Regions from separate parts of the Kinneretia aquatilis genome, predicted to be linked through region 2. Evidence: predicted binding sites of a transcription regulator. Region 2 holds the regulator's gene; each other region holds the start of a gene.
What was found. The regulator FNR, encoded in region 2, switches genes on or off when oxygen is low (the NO sensors DNR and NnrR bind a similar motif). The targets are predictions, from matches to a motif close to TTGATNNNNATCAA.

Region 1: a site for FNR is predicted at 2,626-2,639, ahead of C1O66_RS20275 (hemerythrin domain-containing protein). Genes of this name have one in related genera too.
Region 3: a site for FNR is predicted at 3,116-3,129, ahead of C1O66_RS17035 (TraR/DksA family transcriptional regulator). Genes of this name have one in related genera too.

What each region holds. Positions count from the first base shown of each region.
Region 1 is NZ_POSP01000004.1:129,795-136,079, reverse strand. It holds gene C1O66_RS20285 (hypothetical protein) at 1-317, shown strand, start outside; gene C1O66_RS20280 (methyl-accepting chemotaxis protein) at 336-2,342, opposite strand; gene C1O66_RS20275 (hemerythrin domain-containing protein) at 2,706-3,191, shown strand; gene dinB (DNA polymerase IV) at 3,272-4,555, shown strand; gene C1O66_RS20265 (sensor histidine kinase) at 4,692-6,285, shown strand, end outside.
Region 2 is NZ_POSP01000003.1:798,524-804,808, reverse strand. It holds gene ccoP (cytochrome-c oxidase, cbb3-type subunit III) at 1-903, shown strand, start outside; gene ccoG (cytochrome c oxidase accessory protein CcoG) at 914-2,428, shown strand; gene C1O66_RS06740 (hypothetical protein) at 2,465-2,719, shown strand; gene C1O66_RS06735 (hypothetical protein) at 2,779-3,024, shown strand; gene fnr (fumarate/nitrate reduction transcriptional regulator Fnr) at 3,136-3,870, opposite strand; gene hemN (oxygen-independent coproporphyrinogen III oxidase) at 4,053-5,519, shown strand; gene C1O66_RS06720 (sulfite exporter TauE/SafE family protein) at 5,525-6,235, shown strand.
Region 3 is NZ_POSP01000003.1:3,232,035-3,238,319, forward strand. It holds gene C1O66_RS17015 (amidohydrolase) at 1-426, shown strand, start outside; gene C1O66_RS17020 (oxygenase MpaB family protein) at 428-1,135, shown strand; gene C1O66_RS17025 (substrate-binding periplasmic protein) at 1,167-1,964, opposite strand; gene C1O66_RS17030 (hypothetical protein) at 2,088-2,492, opposite strand; gene C1O66_RS17035 (TraR/DksA family transcriptional regulator) at 2,675-3,070, opposite strand; gene C1O66_RS17040 (YCF48-related protein) at 3,318-5,684, shown strand; gene queA (tRNA preQ1(34) S-adenosylmethionine ribosyltransferase-isomerase QueA) at 5,848-6,285, shown strand, end outside.

The DNA of each region.
Region 1 (6,285 bases), on a different contig from region 2:
CCCCGGTGCGCCGCAGCGAGGGTGTCGCGCTCGACGGCCAAAGCTGGACCCTGTTCGAGGCCGAGGACAAGAGCTTCACCCGCAAGGTGCTGCTGCGCGCCTGGGTCGACCCCGAGACCGGACGCCCACACCGCATCGACATCCAGGGCCGCTTCGTGATGGTGATCCAGCTGGACGTCAGCTCGCGCTACCAGACCGACGCGCGCGGCCGCAGCCTGGCCCAGAACGTGGCCGGCACCCTCAAGGTGGACACCCTTGGCAAGGGCATGAATCTGCGCTTTGACATCGCAGTGGACAGCTGGGCCGAACGGCCTTGAGCGGAGCGCTCTCGCAACTCAGGCCGCCAAGAGCTCGCCCTCGGGCAGCTTGAAACGCTCCACCCCGGCCACCAGCTCGCCCGATTCCTGCTGCAGCGCCTGGGCCGAGGCCACGCTGCGCTCGACCAGGGCGACATTGCGCTGGGTCAGTCCGTCCAGCTCCTGCACCGAGGCGCCGACCTGGGCCACGCCCTCGCGCTGCTGAGCCGCGCCGCTGGCGATCTCGGCCAGCAGCTGGTTCATGGCCGCGGCACTGCGGGCAATGCGGGCCATGGTGGCCTCGACCTCGCCCACCTGCTCGCCGCCGGCCTGCACCCGTTCCAGATTGGCCGAGATCAGGCTGCGGATCTCTTTCGAGGCTAGGGCCGAGCGTTGCGCCAGGGCCCGCACCTCGGCCGCCACCACAGCGAAGCCGCGCCCCTCCTCGCCCGCCCGCGCGGCCTCCACCGCAGCATTGAGGGCCAGGATGTTGGTCTGAAAGGCCAGGCTGTCGATCAGGCCGGTGATGTCGGCCATGCGGCCCGAGGCCTGCTCGATGCCGGCGATGCTGTGCCGCAGGCGCTGCACCTGGGCGCTGCCCTGCTGGGCCAGATCGGCATTGCCGGTGGCCATGCCGGCGGCATCGCCCGCGTGTTCGGCCGTCTGCCGCACGGTGACGGCGATCTGCTCCATGGCCGAGGCGGAAGTCTGCAAGCTGGCGGCGCTTTGCTCGGTGCGCCGCGCCAGCTCCACCGCGCCCTGGGCCATATCGGCGCTGGCCTGCAAGATAGCGCCCGAACCATCGCGCACGCCGGCGACGATGTGGCAGAGCGAGGCCTGCATATCGTGCAAGGTGTGCATCAGGCGCGCGGCCTCGTCGCAGCCCCAGGGCTCGGGGCGGGTGCGCAGATCACCGGCCGTCATGGCCAGCATGTGGCGGCGCAGCTCCTTGAGCCCGCCGTCCATGACCAGGAAAAAGCAGTGAAAGAGGTAGGCCGCCAGGGCCAGGCAGAACAGCGTGGCCACGCCCAGCCACAGGCGCAGGGTCAGGAGATGCGTCTCGCGCTCGGCCAGCAGGCCATCCAGGGCCCGCAAGCCCTGCTCGGCCAGGCCCAGGGCCTGCTGCAAGGCGGCATGGCCCTGGCGATAGGCCTGCTCGGCCGTGCGCGTGCCCAGCAAACGGGTGGGGTCGCCGACCTCGCTGCGGTAGGCCGCCACGGCGTCGAGGGCCTCGACCGGCACCGCCTGCTTGAGCGAAGGCCGGGCGCGCGCGGCACGCTGCAGATCGCTGCGCACGGCCTGCAGGCCGTTCTGCACGCCAGCATCCCAGACGGCATAACGGCGCAATTGCTCGGGCGTGTAAAAGCCCTTGGCCAGGCCGAAGGTCGACCAGCCCCAGAGCTGGCCCAGGTCATCGGCCAGGCGCGGCAGATTGAGCACCAGGGCATCGACCAGGTAGAAGCCGTCCAGCTCGGCATCGAGCACCAGGCGCGAGTTGTCGCCGATGCCTTGCAGCAGCTCGACCACCGCGGCCGCCACCGGGCCAAACACCGTGCGCCCCTGCTCATCCACGCCCTGTGGTGCCTGCGCTGTCTGCGCCCAGGCCGTCTGCAAAGCCTGGAGGCGAGGCGCCAGGCCCAGGGCCGCCAAGTCCTCCCGGCTGCCTTGCGCCAAGCGGGCGAGAGCCTCATCGACACGGCGCCGGCCGCTGGCCAGATCGGCCTCGGCCGGCGGGTGGCCGCCCAGCAGGGCGCGCGTGGCGTTGCGCACCTCCAGCAGGCTCAGCAGCAGGGGCTGGGCCTGGGCCATCAGGCGCACGCCGGCGCGCTCCTTGCGCACAGTCTCCAGCGCCTCCTGCTGCGCCTGCCAGAAACTCAGGCTCAGCAGCAGGATGGGCAGGCCGAAGGCCAGGCTGATGCAAGCGGCCTTGAGCCGGAAGCTCAGGCGCCGGAACAGGCGCACGCCCAGGGCCCAGACGCCGTGGTGGCGAAAGAAATCCAGCGTGGGGCGCCGCAGCGCCTCCGGCTCGATGGAGCGGTCGATCATGATGTGCATTCCCTCGTTCATGGCTGGCCTGCAAGCACCGGCGCTCGGGTGAGGCCGTGTCTGCGTGTGAGCGATTCCGTCTCTGGCTGGGATGGCTGGAGAGGGTCCGCTTCTTGGCGTTGGCTAGTAGAGGCGCATTCTTGGCGCCTGGCCGGGCCCCGAAAGCCCGAGCAGGGCGGGCTCTGCCGGCCATCTTCACAATCGCCATCGACGCATGATCCGAACGGATCAGGACAAGCCGGAAAACGGGCGATGTGCAAGCCAGGCCATACGCCGCTCGCACTTGATCTGCCACAAGCCCGGCCCAAACGGGCGCCGCGGCCATGCCCGGCGCGCAGGCAAATGCGCTACCCTTGCGCTCCTATGAGCACCACCCTTGCATGGACCGACGCCCTGGTCCTGAACCAGCCCCAGATCGATCAGACCCACCAGGAGTTCGTCGCCCTGCTCAATGAGCTGGGCGAAGCCCTGGCCCAGCCCGAGCCCGATCCCCTGCCCCTGTATGCACGCCTGCTGAGCCATACCGAGGCGCATTTCGCCATGGAAGAGGGCTGGATGGCGGCCACCGGCTTTGCCGCCGACAACTGCCACAGCAAGCAGCACGCCATGGTGCTGGACGTGATGCGCCAGGTGCTGGCCCACACCCATGCCCATGCCGACCTGGAACCCATGCGCAATCTGCTGCCCGAGCTGGTGAACTGGTTTCCGGCCCACGCCGACATGATGGACGCGGCCCTGGTCTTCCACATGAGCCAGGTCGGCTACGACCCGCTCAGCGGTGCCATCGCCCAGCCCCTGGCCACCGAAGCCAGCGGCATCAGCTCCTGCGGCAGCCAGGGTTGCAGCTGAACCAAGCGCCTGAAGAAAAGCTGGATAAAAAACCAGCCCACTGACAGCGCTTGTCAGCAGGCCGCGCCACAATGGCGGCCATGTCCGAGCGCCTCGAAACGTCCTCCACGGCCCTGCCCGATCGCCTGATCGCGCATCTGGACATGGACGCCTTTTATGCCTCGGTCGAGCTGTTGCGCTACCCCGATCTGAAAGGCCAGGCCGTGGTGATCGGCGGGCGCCGCATGCACGAGCCGCGCACCTTGGCCGATGGCACGCGCGAGTATTCACGCCTGCGCGACTACACCGGCCGCGGCGTCATCACCACCTCCACCTACGCGGCGCGCGACCTGGGCGTGTTCTCGGGCATGGGCATGATGAAGGCCGCCCTGAGGGCGCCCGATGCCATCCTGCTGCCCACCGATTTCGAGGCCTACCGGCATTACTCGCGCCTGTTCAAGGCAGCGGTGGCCGAAATCGCGCCGGTGATCGAGGACCGCGGCATCGACGAGATCTACATCGACCTGGGCGAGGTGCCCGGCATCCGCGAGCCGGTGGGCTTTGACCCCCTGGGCGGCGTGCGGGCGGTGGCACGCGAGATCAAGAACTCGGTGCTTCGCGCCACCGGCCTGACTTGCTCCATCGGCATCACGCCCAACAAGCTGCTGTCCAAGATCGCCTCCGAGATGGACAAGCCCGACGGCATCACCTTGCTGCTGGCGCCCGATGACCTACAGACCCGCATCTGGCCGCTGGGCGTGCGCAAGATCAACGGCATCGGCCCCAAGGCCGGCGCCAAACTGCAGGCCCTGGGCCTGGAGACCGTGGGCCAGTTGGCCGCGGCCGAGCCGGCGATGCTGATCGCCCAGTTCGGCAAGAGCTTTGGCGCCTGGCTGCACGAGGCCGCCCATGGCCGCGACTCGCGGCCCGTGGTCACGCACAGCGAGCCGGTGTCCATCAGCCGCGAAACCACCTTCGAGCGCGATCTCCATGCCGTGCACGACCGCGCCGCCCTGGGCGCCATCTTCACCCGCCTGTGCGAACAGCTGGCCAGCGATCTGCAGCGCAAGGGCTACCTCGGGCGCACCATCGGCATCAAGCTGCGCTTCGAGGGCTTTCACACTGTCACCCGCGACCTGACCGTGGACCTGCCGACGCAAGACGCACAAGCGATACGCCGCGCGGCCGGGGCCTGCCTCAAGCGGGTGGATCTGGGCAAGCGCATCCGCCTGCTGGGTGTGCGCGTGGGCAATTTGAGCCGGCCCGGTGTGAGCAGCGCCGCCACCGGCCCGCGCCAGACCAAGCGGGCGGCCGCGGCCGCGGGCGCAAGCCAGACCGAGCCCGCCACGCCACGGAGCCGGGAAGAAAACCTCAGCCTGTTCTGAGCGCGCTGTCCATCCCTGTGGCGCCAGGGCTGCGCCCGGATCAACCCGAAGCGCCCCGCCACCGGCGCACTGCTATCCTTGCCGCCATGGGGTGCCGCCCCGGCTCACCCCCGGCCCCCTGGAAAGTGAGCTGCCCTTGCCCAACGCCTGCGCCGCGCCCTCAGCCGTACCGCCCGCGGCCCCAAGCTACCCCTGCCTGGCCGTGCCGCCACCGCTGCAGCGCCTCGATCGGGTGGCGGCGCGCCACCCGCGTCTGGCCCTGCCGGCCTACACACAACTGATCCAGCAAGCCCGCAGCGCCGGTGCACTGGAGCTGGCCCTGGATGGTCTCTATGCCCAGTTCTACCTGGCCGAACGCATGGGCGCGGCGCTGGAGCAGCAAAGCGCCCTCAGCGCCGGCCTGGAAGAGGCGGCTCAGGCCCACCTGACCCTGCAAGCCGCCCGCTTGCACGAGGCCCTGGGCCGCGTGGCCTACCAGCGCGGCGAGTATTTCGAAGCCAGCGAGCAATGGTCGCGCACCCTGGACCTGGCCAACCTGGCCGGCGACCTGCCGGCCGGCGTGGCGGCGCGCATCGGCCTGGGCCAGATCCACTACGCGCTCGGGGCCTGGGACAAAGGCCGGCGTTTTCACCGCGATGCGGCGGAGATGCTGGGCCGCATCGACCACAGCTATCTGGCCGCCAAGCTGGCCCTGAACATGGGCGTGGGCCATTTCGAGAATGCCCAGCTGACGGAGGCCGAACAGCAGTTCCGCCACGGCCTGGCCCAGGCCCTGCGGGGGCCCCATGCCGATTTCATTGGCGAGGCGCACTGGCAGTTGGCACGCACGGCGCTGAGCCTGCACCAGCCCGAACAAGCGGCCAGCGAATGCCAGCAGGCCCTGGGCTGGGCCCGGCGCCTGGGCCACCGCTGGCTGGAAGGCATGGCCTGCCAGACCTGGACCGACATCGCCATCGCCCGCGGCGACCCGACCGAGGCGATCCGCAGCTGCCGCGAGGCCTTGAGCCTGGCCCAGCAGATCCATGCCCGGGCCGGCGAGAGCCAGGCCCATGCCCAGCTGGCCCGCCTGCTGCAGCAGCAGGGCGACACGGCCGGCGCCCTGCAACACCTGTGGCAACACCAGAGCCTGCGCGACGAGATCGAACGCCTGAGCCTGCCCGAGCGCCTGCTGCGCCTGGCCCACTACGACCTCAGCCGCAAGCCGCCCGAGGAGATGCTGCTGGAGCTGTCCAACCGGCATTGGCGCATCGAGAGCGAGGCCGATGTGGTGTTCGCCGCCCGCGAGATGCGCGAGGCCGCACAGCAAATCATGCAGCTCGATGCGGTGCATTTCTGGTGGGCCAGCGAGAGCGCCGGCGTGCTGCGCCTGCACGACCAGCCGCGCGGTGACGCGGCCAGTACCGCGGCGCCGCCCCTTTCGCCGCCCCTCCTGCTGCGCGCGCCGGCCCAGGCGCAGTACCTGCAATTGCTGAATGAGCGCAAGGAAGCGCTGGCCGTGCACGACCTGCGCCTGCACCCCTGCGGCCAGGAGCTGGCCTTGCTGAACCGCCAGGCCCAGACCCAGACCCAGACCCAGGGCGCAGGCTCATCCAGCCTGGGCAGCGCACGTTCGCGCATCGAGATCCCGCTGTTTGTGCAGAACCGGCTGGTGGCCCTGCTCTGGCTGGAACAGCATGATCAACCGCGCAGCTGGAGCCGCCAGGACCTGCTGCAGGCCAGCCACCTGGGCC
Region 2 (6,285 bases):
TCTGACGGTTGGTCCATGTTCGTGGCCGGCGTGACGGTGGCTGGCCTGGTGTTCTGCATCGTCTTGCTGCTGGTCGCCGCTCGCCACCGCGTCATGGCCAGTGACAACAGCACGGGTCATGTGTGGGACGAAGACCTGCGCGAGATGAACAACCCCTTGCCTCGTTGGTGGGCGATTCTGTTCGTGCTGACGGTGGTGTTCGCCGGCATCTATCTGGCGGCCTACCCCGGCCTCGGCGCGAACAAGGGCTCGTTGGGCTGGAGCAGCGCGGGTCAGTACGAGAAAGAGCAGGCCGATGCCCACAAGGCCATGAGCGCGCTGTACGCCAAGTTCAACGGCAAGCCGGTGGAGCAGCTGGCCCAGAACCCGGAAGCCATGGCCATCGGTGAGCGCCTGTTCGCCAACAACTGCGCCGGTTGCCACGGCTCGGACGCCAAGGGCAGCAAGGGCTTCCCCAACCTGACCGACAGCGACTGGCTCTACGGCGGTTCGCACGAGACCATCGTGCAAACCATCAGCAACGGCCGCAACGGCGTCATGCCGCCCATGGCTGCCGCCGTTGGCGCGGCCGAGGACGTGCGCAATCTGGCCAATTATGTGCTGAGCCTCTCGGGCAGCGCCCACAACTCGATCGCCGCGCAAAAGGGCAAGGAGAAGTTCGGTGCCTGCGCTGCCTGCCACGGCGCCGATGGCAAAGGCAACCAAGCCCTGGGTGCGCCCAACCTGACCGACAAGATCTGGCTGCATGGCTGGGGTGAAGATGCGGTCATGGCCATGATCAACAATGGCAAAAACAATCTGATGCCAGCCCAGTCGACCCGTCTGAGTGCCGAACAGATCCAGGTGCTTGGTGCCTATGTCTGGAGCCTGTCCAACAACAAAACTGTGGCCACGGCCCCTTGAGTGATCGACCATGACTGAAGCCCGGGCAGTACCGCCGGCGCCCCGCGTCGGACCGGCCATCGCTCCTGCGCCAGCCGCCAAGCCGGCGGATGGCGAGGATGCGGTGGTAGAAATCGTCTCGCTCTACGCAGCGCAGAAGAAGATCTACCCCCGTGCCGTGTCCGGCCTCTTCGCCTCCTGGCGTTGGGCGCTGGTCTGGTTCACGCAGATCCTGTTTTACGGTCTGCCCTGGCTGCTTTGGAACGACCGGCAGGCGGTGCTCTTCGAGCTCGCCAGCCGGCGTTTTTACATTTTTGGCCTGGTCCTGTACCCGCAGGATTTCATTTACCTGACCGGGCTGCTGCTGATCTCGGCCTATGCCCTGTTCCTGTTCACTGCCGTGGCCGGGCGGCTGTGGTGCGGCTATGCCTGCCCGCAGACGGTCTACACCGAAATTTTCTTGTGGATCGAGCGGCAGTTCGAGGGTGACCGCCAGGCGCGCATGAAGCTGGATGCCTCGCCTTGGGGTTTCAACAAGCTGTGGCGCAAGGGCGGCAAGCAACTGGTGTGGATCGCCGTCGCGCTCTGGACTGGCTTCACTTTTGTCGGCTATTTCACCCCGATCAAGTCCTTGTGGGCTGAGGCGTTCACTCTCAGCTTTGGCCCTTGGGAATGGTTCTGGGTGCTGTTCTACGCCTTTGCGACCTACGGCTTCGCGGGCTTCATGCGTGAGCAGGTCTGCAAATACATGTGTCCCTACGCGCGCTTCCAGAGCGCCATGTTCGACAAGGACACATTGATCATCAGCTACGACGCCGAGCGCGGCGAACCGCGCGGCTCCCGCAGCAAGAAGGCCTGCGTGGACGAAGTCAAGGCCGCGGGACTGGGGTCGTGCATCGACTGCACCCTGTGTGTCCAGGTTTGCCCCACAGGCATCGACATCCGCAAGGGCTTGCAGTACGAGTGCATCGGTTGTGCCGCCTGCATCGACGTCTGTGATGGCGTCATGGACAAGATGAACTACCCGCGTGGCCTGATCCGCTACGACACGCAAAACGGCTTGCAGCAACACCTGAGCCCGGCGCAAAAGCTGCGCCGCTTGTTCCGCCCGCGTGTGGTGATCTACACCGTGGTCTTGTTCGTGTTGTGCACTGCCTTGCTGGCCAGCCTCTTGTTCCTGCGCAGCCCCGTCAAGCTCGATGTGGTGCGTGACCGTGGTGTGCTGGCCCGCGTGGTGGAAGATGGCTATGTCGAGAACCTCTACCGATTGCAGGTCATGAACGCCACCGAACAGAATCACCGTTATCAGGTGACGGTCATCGGCATGGAGGGCATCAAACTGGAGCAGGTGGCTGAGCTCAGTGTTGCACCGGCCGAGGCGCGCTGGCTGACGCTGTCGGTGCGGGTGCCGCCCGAGACAGCGGCCCGCGCGGCGCAGGATCGCAAGGGCTCGCACGCGATCGAGTTCCAGCTGCGCAGCCTCGACGGCGCCAGCAGCGGTGCGACCGTCGTGCATGAAAAATCAACCTTCATCGTGCCGCGCTGAACCAAGCTTGGCCCACACACACAGGAGACGAGACGCATGAGCCAGAATTTCAAGCCCGAAAATGGCACGGCGGCCCCCAAGGCCGCTGGCTGGTGGCGCACGCCGATGATGTGGCTGGTGGTTGGCGGCCCGGCGCTGGTGATTGTGGCCAGCTTCATCACTCTGAGCTTGGCCATCAACAATCCCGACCCCGTGCTGGAGGACAAGGTGGTGGCCAACAAGGCCAGCGGTAGCAAGGCCCTGGTTCCTGCGCGTGAAGCGCGCAACCATGCAGCCACTGGCGGGCAGTGATCATGGACGCGGCTGATCCGTCCGCATCGGCAGTTCCCAAGCAAAGCAGCCGCTGGGCCATGGCAGTGGCTTGGCCATCCTTTTTCATGGCCGGGGTGATGGAGGCTCTGGTGTTTGCGGTCGTCGACCCCAGTGATCTGAGCTGGTTTGGCGCCGAGCGCCTGGATTGGTCGCGTCAGGCGGTCTATACCGTCAGCTTCATGATCTTTTGGTTGGTCATCAGCCTGGCAGCCAGTGTCAGCGTCATGCTGGCCACCTTGCCTGATTTGCCCGAGGACGCCCACCCGCGCGGCTGGCCGCGTTGATCCCGCAATGCGATTCGCCCGCCCGGCGTGGTGGCGCCAAACAAAAAGGCCTTCGTTCACACGAAGGCCTTTTTGTTTCACTGCGCCGCCCGTGCCGCGGGCGCGTTGATCTCAGCAGTTGCTGTTGTTGACCAGCTTTTGCAGGCCGGCCTGGTCGAGGATGCGCAGGTGCCGTTGCTTCACCTCCAGCAGGCCTTCTTCCTGGAACTTGGAAAAGGTGCGGCTGACGGTCTCCAGCTTCAGGCCCAGATAGCTGCCAATTTCCTCGCGCGTCATGCGCAGCACCAGGGCGGCGGCGGAGAAGCCGCGGGCTTGCAGACGCTGGGTCAAGTTGAGCAGGAAGGCGGCCAGGCGTTCTTCGGCCCGCATGCTGCCTAGCAGCAGCATCACGCCGTGGTCGCGCACGATCTCGCGGCTCATGATCTTGTGGAACTGGCGCTGCAGATCGGTGAACTCGCGCGACAGCTCTTCGAGCTGTTCGAAGGGGATCACGCAGACCTGGGAGTCTTCCAGCGCAACAGCGTCGCAGCTGTGGCGGTCGGTGCTGATGCCGTCCAGGCCCAGCAACTCGCCGGCCATCTGGAAACCGGTCACCTGGTCGCGGCCGTCTTCCGAAGACACGCAGGTCTTGAAGAAACCGGTGCGCACCGCGTAGAGCGACTGAAACTCGTCACCGCTGCGGAACAGGGTGTCGCCGCGGGCCACGCTGCGGCGGGTGGCCACCAGCTGGTCCAGCTGATCCAGGTCGCCGGAGGACAGGCCCACCGGCAGGCACAGCTCGCGCAAATTGCAGCTGGAGCAGGCGACCTTCAGCGGCTCAAACTTGATAGGGACGGTGGCATTCATCGTGTGCTTTTTAAGGGATTCGCAGGCAGCAGGCGGAGCAGACTGGGGCTGCGGGACTTCCAGATTTTTCACGGACATGAGCATGATGCACCTCAAACATGGGTGCATTGTTGGGTCGACAATGCGCGCCGAGCTTGATCCTTGTCAAGTCGGCTCGCCAAAGCCTTGGCAAAGTGCGGCCCATGGTACAGAACATTCAAGACCGAGGCCCTCGGCAACCTGAGACAAAGCCTGCTAGCGGCGCTGCGGCGGGTGCGCCCGCAGCCGCACAAATCAACGAAGCGCTCTTGCGACGCTTCGATGTATCCGGGCCTCGCTACACCTCGTACCCCACGGCCGATCGCTTCGTCGAAGCCTTCACCATCGAGCAATACCAGCAGGCGCTGGCGCAACGCGCGGGCGGTTCGCAGGTGGGCGGCAACACGCCGCTGTCGCTCTATGTTCACATTCCGTTCTGCGAGTCGGTCTGCTATTACTGCGCCTGCAACAAGGTCATCACCAAGCACCATGATCGTGCCACCGAGTACCTGCAGGCCTTGGTGACCGAGATGGACCTGACCCTGGAGCACCTGGGCCGGGGCGCGGCGGTCTCGCAGCTGCATTTGGGTGGCGGTTCTCCGACCTTCCTGAGCGACGCGGAGTTGAGCCAGCTGATGCAGGCCATGCTGGAGCGCTTCCGCCTGGCGCCGGGCGCCGAGGTGTCGATTGAAGTGGATCCGCGCACGGTCAGCGTCGAGCGCCTGGCCCATCTGCGTCAGCTGGGCTTCAACCGTCTGAGCTTTGGCGTGCAGGACTTTGACCCCGAGGTACAGAAGGCCGTGCATCGCCAGCAGAGCTACGAAAGTGTTGAGGCCTTGATGGTCTCTGCCCGCTCGCTGGGATTTGAATCCACCAATGTGGACCTGATCTACGGTCTGCCGCTGCAAACACCCGAGTCCTTTGCTCGCACCATCGAGCAGGTGGGGGCGCTCAAGCCCGACCGCATCGCGCTTTACGGCTATGCCCATCTGCCGCAGCGTTTCAAGCCGCAGCGCCGCATCAATGAGGCTGAGCTGCCGGTGGCGGGCGACAAGATCACCATGCTGGCCGCGGCCATCAGCGGCTTTGAGCGCCATGGCTACAGCTATATCGGCATGGACCACTTTGCCTTGGCCAGTGACTCCCTGGCCGTGGCCAAGCGCCAGGGGCGGCTGCATCGCAATTTCCAGGGTTACAGCACCCAGCCGGACTGCGACCTGATTGCGCTCGGCGTCTCGGCCATCGGCCGGGTGGGCGCCAGCTACAGCCAGAACGCCAAGACCCTGGACGAGTACTACGACGCGCTGAATCAGGGCCAGTTGCCCATCCAGCGCGGCCTGGCCCTCACGCGGGACGACATCGCCCGGCGTGCCGTCATCATGGCCTTGATGTGCCAGGGGCGGCTGGAGTTCGAGTCCATCGAGTTGGCGCATCTGCTCAGCTTTGAGCAGTACTTCAAGCCCGAGATGGAGCGCATCCGCGAGCTGGCCGAGCAAGGCCTGGTCGTGTTGGAGCCGGGGGCCATCCAGGTCACGCCCATGGGCTGGTATTTCGTGCGCGCAGTTGCTATGGTGTTTGACCGATACCTGCAAGCCGATCGCAGCCGTGAGCGCTTCTCCCGCATCATCTGATCCCCATGCTTGACGCCAGCCTGGCCGCGTCCGCCGCCTTGATGGGGCTGGCGGGCACGCCGCACTGCCTGGCCATGTGCGGCGCCACCTGTGCCGCGGCGGGGGCGCGCTCGCCGCTCGCGTTCCAGTTCGGCCGCCTGCTGGGCTATAGCCTGGCCGGGGCCGTGGCGGCCGCCAGCATGCAGCTGCTCAGCCAGATGGGCCAGGCCACGGCCCTGCTGCGGCCTTTCTGGGTGCTCATTCACGTGGCGGCTTTTCTGCTCGGCATGTCCTTGCTATGGCGGGGGCGCCAGCCGGCCTGGATGGAGCGCTTGGGTCAGGATGTGGCGCGCCAGGTCGAAGTGCCTGTGGCCGGTTTGCGGCAAGGTGGCTTGGCTTTGGCTGGCCCCAAGCGCGCGGCCCGGGCAGGCCTGGCCGGCTTGGCCTGGGTGGCCTGGCCTTGTGGTCTTTTGCAGTCGGCACTGCTGCTCTCGGCCCTGGCCTCGGGGCCGGCGCAGGGTGGGGCGGTGATGGCCAGTTTTGCCCTGAGCTCGGGTGCCGGTCTGGCGCTCGGGCCCTGGCTGCTGCGTCGCCTGCGCCAGTCCAAGGACGGCGGTGCCGAGGGCTTGCGCTGGTCCGTGCGCCTGGGTGGCCTGGGCCTGGCCTCCGCCTCGGCCTGGGCCTTGGGCCACGGGGTGTGGGCGCAGATTGCCGCCGTGTGCAGCCAGTGGGCCTGATCCAGGCGCCGAAATGCCAAGACTTATATAAGACTTGAGTCCGCAGCCGG
Region 3 (6,285 bases), 2.4 Mb from region 2:
TACTACTGGGGCGATTGGCACCGCGACGAAACCCTGGGCCCGGTGCGCGGCGACCGCATCTCGCCGGCGCAATCGGCGCTGCGCCGCCAGATGATCTTCACCCAGCATCACGACGCGCCGGTGGCCTTCCCTGACGCCATCGCCATCCTCGACGCGGTGGTCAACCGCCGCACCCGCAGCGGCGACATCCTCGGCCCCGATCAGCGCCTGCCGGTCGAGGTGGCGCTCAAGTCCATCACCTTGTGGGCCGCCTGGCAGCATTTCGAGGAGGCGAGCAAGGGCTCGCTGGAGGTGGGCAAGCTGGCCGATCTGGTGGTGCTGTCCAAGAACCCGCTGACCGTGCCGCCGGCCCAGCTGCGCAGCATCCAGGTGCGCGAGACCATCAAGGCCGGCCGCAGCATCTACCGCGCGCCGGCGGCCCGCTGAGTTGCGCGCGGCTCGCCATTCCGAGGCAGCCACCGTCCAGGCGCTGTACTACGGCGCCCGGCGGCGCCGCATGTTCCGCATCGGCACCTATCTGGCCCTGATCCGGGCCATGGCGGTGGGCGAGCTGGTGCAGGTGTTCTACAGCCACAGCGAGCTGGTGCCGCGCACCCAAGCGCGCCTGGCCCGTACGCGCAACACCTTGCGCGAGCTGATCTGCCATGGCCTGGGTTCGCCGCAAGGCCAGGCGGCGCTGCAGCGCTTGCGCGCCGCCCATGCGCCGGTGCGGGCCGAAGCCGACGATTTCCGCTATGTGCTGGCGCTCTTCATGCTGGAGCCCCTGCGCTGGAACGCCGCCCACGGCGGCACGCCGCTGAGCGAGGCCGAGCAGACCCTGCTGCTGGATTTCTGGGCCCAGGTGGGCGAGGCCATGGGCATTCCCGAGGTCCGCCTGAGCCCGGCGCAGTGGCTGGACTTTCAGCAGCGTTACGAGGCGCGGCACTGGCGCTTCACGCCCGAGGGCCAGCGCCTGGCGTCCGCTTGTTTGCAGGAGGTGGTGACGCTGTCTTTGCCGCACGGCAGCCGGTCCTTGTTCCGGCAGCTGATGCGGGTCAGCATGGACCCGGCCTTGGCGGCGCTGCTGCAGCTGCCCGTCGCGGCAGGGCCGGTCGCCTGGGCCTTGCGCAGCTGGCTGCGCTGGACCACGCCCTGATCGGCCGAGCTGAGCCCGTCTGAATCGGGCGTTAGCTGAAGTAACGCTGGCGCAGCCGCGCGTAGCGGCCGTCGCGGCGCAGCTGATCGAGCGCCGCCTGCAGGGCGAGCACCACGCGATCGTCGCTGTCCGGATGCAGGCCGTACCAGTAGCTGCGGCGGGTGTCCAGCTCCAACACTGGGCGCAGGGTGCTGTAGTCCAGGCGCAGCTGCTTGAGGTGCCATGCGGCGGCCCAGTCGAGCAGCACGATCAGGTCCATGCGGCTGGCCAGCAGCTTGCGCAGATTGCTGCCGTCATCGAGCGCCAGCTCCAGCTCCTCGCCGGCGCGCAGGCCCTCGCTTTGTAGCTGGCGCGCGGCCGCCGATTCGCGCACCACGCCGACCTTGAGCCCGCGCAGCTGGGGCAGTTCGCGCAGGTCTTTCAAGTCCTTCAGGGCCGGAATGTCGCGGCGCTTGCTCAGGCTGTAGAGCATGATGCGGCGCTCGCTGATCGGGCCGACCCAGCGGTACTTGCCCTCGCGTTCGGGCAGGCGGGTCAGCGAGTAAAGAATGCTGTTGCTTTGTGCCGCGGCCGCTTGCACGGCACGCGGCCAGGGCTGGACCTGGATGTCCAGCTCCAGGCGTGCCTGAGCGGCCATCATGCGCAGGAGTTCGCTGCTGAAGCCGGCGGTCTGGCCCGCTTCGTCCTGGAAGTTCAGGGGCGGCAGGTGCTCGGTGAATGCTTGCAGAGGGGCTGAGGGCAGGGCGGCCATGGGCCGCGTCTGCGCGGCAGCGATGCCCAGGCCCAAGTAGACGCTCAGGCCGGCCAGCGTGCATTCACGACGGCGCATAGCGATCCAGCGGCAAAGCGAACAAGCGCCCCGAGGGGCGCAGCAACTGTCGACCCACGTCCCAGGCTCAATCAAGAAGAACTGCAAGGGCCGCAGTCTACGGTCGTCAGACCGCCGAGAAACTTACATCGGCGACGGCGTGCCGGCCATGCGGTCATATTTGACGAAGAACTGGCGCGCTTTAGCCACCAGCTGCGCTTCGGTCGGGTGGTCCACGGTTTCGTAGGCCACGATGTGCTTGGCGATCTGCGGGCGGTGCTTGTCGGCGTAGTGCTTGAAGTCGCTTTGTGCGGTGCTCGATCCGACCACCAGCACTTCCTCGATGCCCTTCAGCGCCTCGCAGACTTCACCAAAGAACTCATGCTCGCTGCGCACCGCGCTGCCGTGTTGCTTGGTGTGGTGGCTGTGGGCCTTGATCTTCTCGGCCTGCACATGCTCGGCGTCGAATTGCAGAACCTTGGCTTGCTGATGGTCGAGCCAGACGACGGCGTGGAAGGTGGTGGTGTGCGAGGTGGGTGTGGAGCTCATGCTTGCGGTCCTTGTGAATGAACGGGGTTTCGAGAAAAGAAAAGAAGGGGGTGAACAAAACGTCGAGCGGTACAGCGGTGCTTGCAGACCTTGGTGGCATTCCGGCGACCTGTCTGTCTGCTCGCGCACTGGGGGGGGCTGGTCGAGGCTGGTGGCCCTGGCGCAGCCGGGCATCCGCTGCTTCAGTGCAGATGGGGTTGCGCGCCTTCATGCTGGGCCTGGCACTGCAGGCAGCGCCGGCTGCTGGGGCTGGCCTGGAGGCGGGCGAACGCAATCGCCTCGCCGCAGTCCTGGCAAAGACCGAAGTCCTCGTGATCCAGGGCCCCCAGGGCGGCGATCAGCTCGCGCAGCGATTGCAGGGTCTGGTCGCTGCGCGCCAGATCGACTTCGCGGCTGGCATCCAGCGCCGGCTCACGCTGGCTGTTGCCATCGCCGTCCTGCAGCAAGGCTTCGCGCGCATGTTCGACCCGGCTCAGCGCGCCCAGCTGTTCGTCGAGTTCACGTTCCAGCTCGCGCTGCCGGCGCAGCAATTCCTCGCGCAGCTGTTGAATCTGGGTGGCGTTGAGGCGTGGCGTCATGGCGATCTCCTTGATGCCATCTTGGCAGCCTGGAGGCCGGCGGTGTTGACCTGGCTCAAGCCATGTGCAGGCGCCTGGCTTCGACCCCCGGGGCGGCCAGACTCCCCCAAAAGAGGGAGTCGCTGTGCGCATGGCATCTCGTACCATCGCGCCCGTTTGTAAAAAGTAGTAACGAGCCGAGGTGCGCGCGCGGGCCATCCGCTGCGGAGCCTTGTCAAGAACAACGACTCAACGAGGGAAACAATCCATGGTGAAACCATCTCGCATGGCCGAGCGCGTGACGCGCTGGGCTTTGGCGCCGGGCCTGGCGCTGGTGCTGACCGCCTGCGGTGGCGGTGGCAGTTCGGAACCCCCGGCGCCCCCGCCGGTGCCACCCACGCCGGTGCCCGAGACCTTGAGCATCACCGCCCCCACGGTCGGGGACATCGCCGAGCCCACCGCCTTCGGCAACAGCGCCGCCACAGTCAGCAAGCTTTCCTACAGCTGGGACTTCGGCGACGGCACGGCCGTCAGCACCGAGGCCGCGCCCAAGCACCAGTTTGCCAAGCCGGGCGACTATGAAGTGAAGCTGCGCGTCAGCAACGAGGCCGGCCAGTTCAAGGAAGTCAAGACCACCATCTCGGTCAACAACCAGGCGGCCGTGCGCGGCCTGGAGTGCACGGGCGCCCAGGAAACCGGCTGGTGCTGGCAGGCGCCGCGGCCGACCGGCCACGTGTACAAGTCGGTCACGTTCGCCAACGCCACCACCGGCTGGCGCGTGGGCGCATATGGCGAGATCTTCAAGACGGTCGATGCCGGCAAGAGCTGGACTCGCCAGCCCAGCGGCGTCAATGTCGATCTGTACGAAGTCGTGTTTGCCGATGACAAGACCGGCTGGGTCCGCGGGGCCAACAGCACCTTGCTGAGCACCACGGATGGCGGCAGCAGCTGGAAGCCTGCCGTGGCCCCATGGCAAGGTGACACTGATGTGCAGAGGCTTTCGGTTCTGCCCAAGGGCGGCTTGCTGTACAGCGACTACAACATCAACCACCTGAGCACCGACGCCGGCAAGAGCTGGACGTCCGGCAACGCCTACGGATTGGTGAGCACCGGTGGCGAAGCTTTCCTGAGCATCAACTCGGACACGGTGTCCCGCTACAGCAACCTCAAGGCCGCGCCGGTGGCGGTGCTGCAGTTGAAGGATGTGGATGGTTCCAGCCTGAACGGGTACAACAGCTCCATCAATGTGGTGGGCGAGAAGACCGTCCTGGTCCATGCCCGCGACTGGGGACGCTACGACTACACGACCTACAGGTACGTCTATCGTTCGGGCCTGTGGCGCAGCGACGATGCCGGCCAGACCTGGACGCGTCAGGCTGCCACCGGTCTCGAAAGTTCGACCGACTCGCTGCAGGTTCGGGCTCTGGATGCCAGTGCCACCAAGTTGATCGCACAGTCCGGCCTTCGTCTCTTCCGTTCCGAAGACGGTGGAGCCAGCTGGGCCGCCGCCACACCCGGCACGCTGTACTCGTTGCGCAATCTGACCGTTGTCGGATCGAAGGTGTACGCCATGATGGCCGGCGTTCCCATGGTCAGCGAGGACCTTGGCCGCAATTGGAAGTCGCTGTCGCTGCCTGCCAGCCTCAAGAACATCGGCCTCTACAACTCGACCGAGCTTCGTTTGGTGGGTGCGGCCTTGATGTTGATCGATGCGCAGCTGGGCTCTTACATCAGCCTCGATGAGGGTGTCACCTGGGAAGTGCTGCGCCCCGGTGACAGCAGTTCCAGCGGTTCGCCGCATTCGGTGGCCTTCCGCGATGCCAAGAATGGCGCCATGGTCAATGTCCGAGGCGAGCTGTATCTGAGCGCCGACGGCGGCAAGACCTGGAAGCTGAAACGCAACGACCTGGCCGCCAATTTCAATCCCTATGCCTACGGCCGTTTGCAGTTCACCAGCGCCAAGACCGGCTACCTGCTGAGTCTGGATCGCCGTCTCTACAAGACCACCGACGCGGGCGAGACCTGGAGCTCGAGTCTTGGAAGCACCCTGTGGTCGATCATGGCCTTCACGGATGACAGCAAGGGCTGGACCCGGTCCGATGACGGCAAGTTCTGGATCACGCGCGATGGCAGCAACAGTTTTGCGCCCATGGCCTCGCCCAGCTTCGCGCCCAACGATGTGCGCGTCGAAGGTGAGAGTGCCCTGATCGCGGTGGGGGCGAGCGGCGGCATTGCCCAGAGCAGCGATGGTGGCAAGACCTGGTCGCAGCGCTACACCGGTATTGGTGAGTCGCTGTACAAGATCTACACCTTGGACGCCAAGACCTACTGGGCCATCGGTGCCGCTGGCACCGTGCTGCGCTCCGACGACGCCGGCGTGAGCTGGACCAAGCAACTGGTGCCTGTGCCTTCGCAAGCCGGCCTGCTCGACATCCAGTTCCTGGATGCAAAGAACGGCTGGATCGTCGGTGAGCAAGGCACCATCCTGGTGACCCGCGACGGTGGCAAGACCTGGACCCCGCAGGCCTCGGGCACGCGCAAGTCGCTGTTCTCGGTGCAGATCTTGGACATCCGAACCGGCTGGATCGTCGGCGCCGAAGGCACCTTGCTGGCCACCGGATCGGGCGGCAACTGAGCTTGGATGGTTGAGCCGGCTCCACGGAGCTGAAGGCCGAGGCGCTGCAAGGCGCCTCGGCCTTTCTTGTTTCTGGAGGCCGCCTGCGGCTCGCCGCCACGGGCATGGGAAAATCTGCGACTTCCGCAGTCTTTGGCACGGGTCTGTCCGGCCCTCAAACCCCATGTCTTTTTCTTCTTCTTCGTCCTCCTCTTCCGTCACGCCCCAGTACACCGTCAGCGATTTCGATTTCGAACTGCCGCCCGAGCTGATCGCCCAGCATCCGGCGGCCGAGCGCAGCGGTTCGCGCCTGCTTGATGGCCGCAGCGATGTGCCGGTGGACCGCGTGTTTCGCGAGCTGCCCGATCTGCTCAACCCCGGCGACCTGCTGGTCTTCAACAACACCAAGGTGATCAAGGCCCGCATGTACGGCGCCAAGGCGACCGGTGGCTCGGTCGAGGCGCTGATCGAACGGGTGCTGCCCGGCACGCAGGAGGTCTGGGCCCATGTGCGGGCCAGCAAATCGCCCAAGCCGGGCAGCTGGATCCGCTTCAACGAAGCGTTTGATGCCGAGGTGCTGGGCCGCTGCGGCCCCGACGGCGGCATGTTCCATCTGCGCTTT